2 linked regions of the Methylicorpusculum oleiharenae genome follow. The protein of the gene in region 1 interacts with the protein of each later gene in a pairwise test. Links are inferred from orthologs where the notes say so. Each region holds a gene or a part of one and is shown on either strand. Other genes may lie near its edges. The genes, in order: dhaK and parE.

Evidence for each region.
Region 2: the proteins of dhaK (region 1) and parE interact in binary tests that used the Escherichia coli proteins (3 or more experiments, as listed by UniProt). The link is inferred for Methylicorpusculum oleiharenae from one-to-one orthologs.

The regions. Positions count from the first base shown.
Region 1 is NZ_WUTY02000001.1:1,537,871-1,541,145, forward strand. Bases 65-3,011 are described here. They hold dhaK (dihydroxyacetone kinase subunit DhaK), read right to left. Parts: upstream 2,060-3,011; coding sequence 1,070-2,059; downstream 65-1,069. Other genes in these bases: dhaL (dihydroxyacetone kinase subunit DhaL), read left to right, coding at 404-1,036; GO003_RS07235 (HAD-IIA family hydrolase), read right to left, coding at 2,139-2,987. In the rest of the region: GO003_RS07220 (carbohydrate kinase family protein), read right to left, coding at 1-55. UniProt on the Escherichia coli protein: Dihydroxyacetone binding subunit of the dihydroxyacetone kinase, which is responsible for the phosphoenolpyruvate (PEP)-dependent phosphorylation of dihydroxyacetone via a phosphoryl group transfer from DhaL-ATP.
Region 2 is NZ_WUTY02000001.1:2,965,131-2,968,354, forward strand. Bases 160-3,055 are described here. They hold parE (DNA topoisomerase IV subunit B), read left to right. Parts: upstream 160-610; coding sequence 611-2,500; downstream 2,501-3,055. Other genes in these bases: ispA ((2E,6E)-farnesyl diphosphate synthase), read right to left, coding at 160-301; xseB (exodeoxyribonuclease VII small subunit), read right to left, coding at 294-527; GO003_RS13380 (tetratricopeptide repeat-containing sulfotransferase family protein), read right to left, coding at 2,579-3,055. Outside these bases: more of ispA, read right to left, coding at 1-159; more of GO003_RS13380, read right to left, coding at 3,056-3,224. UniProt on the Escherichia coli protein: Topoisomerase IV is essential for chromosome segregation; it is the principal protein responsible for decatenating newly replicated chromosomes. It relaxes supercoiled DNA.

The sequences.
Region 1 (3,275 bases):
CGTAACAGGCATGTCCGACGCAAAGAACATCAATTTCTATCGCAGTTTTAAGCATAGTAAGATTTTTTTGATCAACGGTTCAGTCTGATGAGCAATCGCGCGCTTTTAGGGTCTTTCACTTTCAAGTTACTCCTGTGCTGGTCAAAAATCGATCTGCAGTGAAAGGTGCGGGTGTGCCTGCCCAGTATCGCCGTGAACCCTTCCCGAGGGGATGTCGGCAACATCCTTGCTGCCGACATCCTCGTCTGACACATTCCGCACCTCCTGAAAACCAGACGGATTTTAGATCAGAAAGGAGTAATGAAAGAGACAGGAAGATGAGCCGGTTAATTTATGTATGGCCGGTAGCGTGAGCGTCTATTATAGATCACCATTATTTATTCTTCGATAAGGAGACAATTTCATGACCTACAGTGCAACGCTTTTACCTGATTTAATCAAAGCCATCGCCGATACCATTGATGCCAATGCTGAAGAAGTGACAGCATTGGATCAAGCTATCGGCGACGGCGATCATGTTATCAATTTACAGCGGGGCATAACTGCTTTGTTGGGGCAGGTTGAGGAATTATCGTTGCTGGATTGGCCGGGAGCCTGGCAGAAAATCGGCATGACACTGATGTCGACTATGGGCGGCGCTTCGGGTTCCTTGTTTGGAACGTTGTTCGTTGCAATGAGCAAAGCCTGCAATCAACATGCTTTGGATAGTCAGGGTTTTGCTGAAATATTTAATGAGGCGGTTAATGCCGTTAAAAAAAGAGGACGCGCCGAGGCGGGCGAAAAAACCATGCTTGATGTGTTAGTGCCTGTCGCCGATGCATTGACTGCGGCATCAGCAGAGAGCGATTTGGGCGAAGTGCTAAAAAAATTGGCGACAGCCGCTGAAACGGGTGTCGAATCAACGCGCGATATGATCGCAACCAAAGGCCGCGCTTCTTTTTTGGAAGAACGCAGCCGCGGTCATATTGATGCCGGTGCGAAAACCAGTCAATTGATGATATGCGCAGTGATTGACCGATTAGTGAAGGTCAGGTGATTCCTGTCATCAATATGGCAGCTTTCAAACTTACTAACATCCCCAGCGTAAGGCGGCTGTATGGACCGGCGCATCCCAAAGCCGGGTCAGTTCATCGTCAAGAAGGGTGAGAGTTAAAGAACAACCTGCCATATCCAGCGAAGTGGTGTAATTGCCAACTAATGAACGCGTTATTGCTATGCCGCGTTTTTCCCAATAACTGGCGGCCAGATCATACATCAGATGCAATTCTATCAGGGGTGTGGCGCCGAAACCGTTGACATGCAGCAAGACTTTTTGACCCTGTTTGGGTGCGAGTTCTTTATTAATGGCGTCTGCGAGTTGCTCGACTATAGCCTTCGCGCCGGCTAATGGTTGGGTGTCATGGCCCCGTTCACCATGGATGCCTACACCCATTTCCATTTCGTTTTCGCCTAATTCGAAAGTGGGCTTGCCTAAAGCGGGTGTGGTGCAACTGGTTAATGCGACGCCTATCGAAGCCGTGTTTTGACAGATACGGTCGCCCAGTAGCTTGCATGCCGCAAGATCGGCGCCTTGTTCTGCCGCAGCCCCCAGCATTTTTTCAACTATCAATGTGCCCGCGACGCCTCTTCGTCCAGTGCTGTGTGATTTGGGTAATGAAACATCATCACTAACAAGAACGGTCTGGTTTTCACACGTCACCATTTCTGATGCGATTTCAAAATTCATCACATCACCGGCATAATTTTTAACGATAAATAATACACCGCCTCCACTTTCGACGGCTTCAGCCGCTGCCATCATCTGATCGGGTGTGGGGGAAGTGAAAATCTGACCTGGGCAAGCCGCATCCAGCATGCCTTTGCCGACAAACCCGGTGTGCAATGGTTCATGCCCTGATCCCCCTCCTGAAATGAGAGTCACTTTGCCCGTGAAGGCCGGTGTCGTTCGTCTTATATAACGGGGATTTACCGAGAGCTGAACTATATCGGCATGGGCTTTGGCAAAACCGTTCAGGCTCTGATCGAGAAGACTGTCTGCGGTATCGATAAATTTTTTCATGGTAACAGCTCCTGTTTGAATTGGATTCCGCAATAAAGTAGCTAAAACAGCGATAAATGGTGGATTGCGGTGGGTTCAGTTATGCAGTGGCATTTAATGCGTCAGTAATATCCCGGATATCCTTCATCACCCAGGTGGGTTGATAGGCGCTGGTTTTAAGATCTTCCAGGGTAGAGACGCCGCTTAAAACCATAATGCTAGGTATTCCGGTGCGAACAGCTCCGAGAATATCCGTTTCCAGTCTATCGCCTATAGCAACGGTTCCGCCGGGATCGGCGCCTAAAATAGCCATGGCTTGTTGGTAAATGGTAGGTTCGGGTTTGCCGATGATGATAGGTACTTTACCGGTTGCCGTTTCTAGAGCGGCAAGAATGGCGCCGTTACCATGAATTAAACCAAATTCAGTGGGCAAGGTTGTATCTCCATTGGTCCCGTAAAAGGCTGCCCCGGCGCGGATGTTGATCGTAGCCGTAGCCAGTTTGTCCCAGGTAAGTGATCGGTCTTTGCCGCTGACCACTATGTCCGCGTTCAGTTGATATTTCGCCTCTTCCGGGTCGGTAAACTGACAAACGTCCGTCAAAATAAAGCCTTGATCGGCCAGAGACTGAACGGCGCCGTCTTCACCAATGACAAAAACACGCGTATCGGCCGGCGTGTATCGCTCGGCCAAATATGAAGCGGTAGCCATGGCCGACGTTAAGATCTCACGCAATCCAACTTTAACACCCATTTTCTCAAGTTTCGTGACGTATTGTTCAGGGGTGTGGCTGGCATTGTTTGTGGCTAGAACGAAAGTGATGCCTTTGTTACGCAGTGTATTGAAAAACTCGATCAGACCGGGAAAGGGGGCGTCGCCCTGCCATAAAACACCATCCATATCAATGATCAGTGAGCGTATGTTAGAAAAGTCGGCGGGTGCGTAAGTCATCAAGTTGGTTTGAGTTATAAGTGGATGGATGAGTCAAGAGTTGATGTTCCGGATTGATCAAACTGATTAATGGCACTTAGAAAAATTGTCTTGCAAGCATTACAGGGTTCAATAGTGTGCGCAAATTATACATTGAAGGAATGAATTTTATAGCGAAGACTCATCAACAATGACAAATGCTTGGTGAGGTGGTCAAGCCATCGGGGCGGCTATGAAATTTAAGATTTTTTGCAATAAAATAGGCAATGAGAAAGATTCGTTATAGCGTGGTGGTAAAAAGTAACGAAA
Region 2 (3,224 bases), 1.4 Mb from region 1 along the record:
CTTTGCCTCGTCTTAAGTCATCATCATCCATGGCGGGCAGATCGTCGTGGATTAACGAATACACATGAATCAATTCGACTGCACAAGCTGCGCCGTCCAGACCCTCAGGTGCCAGACCCAGGGTTTTACCGGTACAGTAAGTCAACATAGGCCGCATCCGTTTGCCGCCGTCGAGAACACAATAGCGCATGGCTTCATGTAATTTTTTGGGCAAGACGTTTTCACTGGGTAAACGGTTTTCCAGGGCACGCTCTACGCGATTTTGACAAAAAATAAGGTATTCTTTCAGTGCATTACTCATCGGTAAAGGGCTCCAGGGTTTGCTTGCCGTTTTTTTCTAATAAAATCTGAACTTTTTGTTCGGCTTCCTGTAAGGCTTTTTGGCAGGTACGGGTCAGGTTGACGCCGCGTTCGAACGATTGTAAAGCCTCTTCCAAAGGCAGATCACCTTTCTCCATTTGTTCGACCAGTTTTTCCAGTTCGGCTAAGGATTCTTCGAAGAGGCTTGCGGATTTTTTTTTCGGCATGTAGATAAAAATGAATTGATGATACGATGTTCTAATTAAACAACGCATTATATATGAATTTGGACAGCGAGTGATTAGGAAGTATGGGTAATGATTATAATGCCGCCGCGATTGAGGTTCTTAGCGGTTTGGAGCCGGTTCGTAAGCGTCCCGGTATGTATACGGATACCACAAGACCGAATCATTTGGTCCAGGAAGTGGTCGATAACAGTGTAGACGAAGCCATTGCCGGTTTTGCCAATAGTATCGAGGTGGTTTTGGCTACGGATGGAGGTATCCTGGTCAGCGACAACGGCCGCGGCATGCCGGTAGATATTCATCCCGAACAGGGTATTCCCGGTGTTGAAGTCATTTTGACTCAGCTTCATGCGGGCGGTAAGTTCTCCAATAAAAATTATCAGTTTTCCGGTGGTTTGCATGGCGTGGGCGTGTCTGTCGTGAATGCGCTTTCTGCCCGGCTGGACATTGAAGTCAAGCGTAACGGTAAGCTGTATCACATGGCTTTTGCCGATGGGGAAAAGCAAAGCAATCTGGTTGAAACCGGAACCGTGTCCAAGAACGCCACGGGTACCTCAGTCAAGTTTTGGCCAAATGCTAAATATTTTGATTCCAATAAGGTTTCTGTCAATCGTCTAAAACATGTCCTTCGCGCAAAAGCTGTGCTTTGTCCGGGGTTGGCCATTACCTTGAAGTCCGAAGCGACAGAAGAATGCTGGGAGTGGTGTTTTCAGGACGGGTTGAAGGAATATTTACTGGACAGCATCGGCAATGTCGAATTCTGCCCTGATCCGCCGTTTATGGGCAAAATGAGCGCCGATCATGAGGCGGTGGAATGGGGAATCGTCTGGACGGCTGAGAGTCTCACTGAATCGTTGAATGAAAGTTATGTCAATCTGGTGCCTACCGCTCAGGGCGGCACGCATGTTAATGGATTGAGAGCCGGTCTGACCGAAGCGATGCGTGAATTTTGCGATATCCGTAATCTGTTGCCGCGTGGTGTTAAATTGGCGCCCGAAGATGTCTGGGAAAATTGCCATTTCATTTTGTCGGTCAAGCTGGAAGATCCCCAGTTTTCCGGGCAAACCAAAGAGCGTTTGAGTTCACGAGAATGCGTTGCCTTTGTTTCCGGTGTGGCTAAAGACGGCTTCAGTCTTTGGTTGAATCAGCACCCTACGGAAGGCGAAAAAATCGCTGAAGTGATCATCAATAATGCTCAAAAGCGTTTAAAAGCCAGTAAAAAGATCATCCGTAAAAGGATTTCCGCAGGACCTGCGTTACCAGGGAAATTAGCGGATTGTTCGGGACAGGATATTACCCGGTCCGAATTGTTTTTAGTGGAGGGTGATTCGGCCGGCGGCTCTGCCAAGCAAGCCAGAGACAAGGAGTTTCAGGCCATTTTGCCGTTGCGGGGCAAGATTTTAAATACATGGGAAGTTGAGAATAATCAGGTCATGGCGTCTCAGGAAGTTCATGATATCGCTGTTGCAATAGGTATGGATCCGGGGTCTGATGATTTGCAGAATTTGCGTTATGGCAAAATTTGTATTTTGGCAGACGCCGATTCTGACGGAAATCATATTGCGACATTGATTTGCGCCCTGTTTTATCAGCACTTCAGCGCATTGGTAAACGCCGGGCATGTGTTTGTTGCAATGCCGCCTCTGTACCGTATTGATATAGGCAAAAGAGTCTTTTATGCCCTGGATGAGTCTGAGCGGCAGGGCGTTTTTGATCGTATCAAAGCTGAAAAACTGAAAGGTCAAATCAACGTACAACGCTTTAAAGGTTTGGGCGAAATGAACCCAAGTCAATTGCGCGAAACAACGATGAATCCGGATACGCGCAGACTGGTTCAGCTGACGGTTGAGGAGGGCGATGAGACCCGGGCCCAACTGGATTTACTACTCGCGAAAAAACGCGCTCCGGACAGAAAGTTGTGGCTGGAAACCAAAGGCAATCTGGCCGATCTTTGATTCGGCAAAATTGAACTGATTTTGTAACTACTCGCCCGCTTTGAATTGAGTGGGTAGGTTTCACTAGATACTTAATTTTTACAGTGTCCGGTTTCCGTAGCCAAACGCATCAATATAAGGCTGAAGCTGTTCGGCAACGGCTTCAAATTCTTTTTCATAGGGCTGCCAGCGGGCAACCGATGAAGTATAGAGCGGTTGCGAAACCTGACTGAAGCTGGGGCTGTTAATCTGTTTGCCTATCGCCCGGCGGTGGAAATCGATTACCGAAGGGTCCCAGTCTAGCTCAAGAAATTCGAATACTGTTTTAAATGTAGTTTCAAAATCAGTGACCGCATCCTCGTAACAAAATTCAAGATAAGGGGCGGGCATAAAGGCTTTGATGTGCTGCCACCACTTCATTACCTGCGCATAAAAATGTGCCGTGCCTTCCCACGTCAGCAATTGCACAGTAGAAGGTGCCGGCGTCATGGTTTGCATAAAACAGCTTAAGCAGACATCCCTTGGGTCTCGGATCACGAAAATAACTTTGGCATCGGGAAACAGGCAATTGATCAGTCCCAGGTCCAGCGTGTTCATCGTGGTTTTATCCAGAAATCTTTGATGGCTTAATTTGTCTCCCGATAGCTTATTCGCCCTGTCCCAATAAAATTGCCGTAAATGCTTTACGCCCACTAGATCAAGTGTGCGAAGTCTTTCCGGCTGCGACTTGGCGTAGGGAACCATG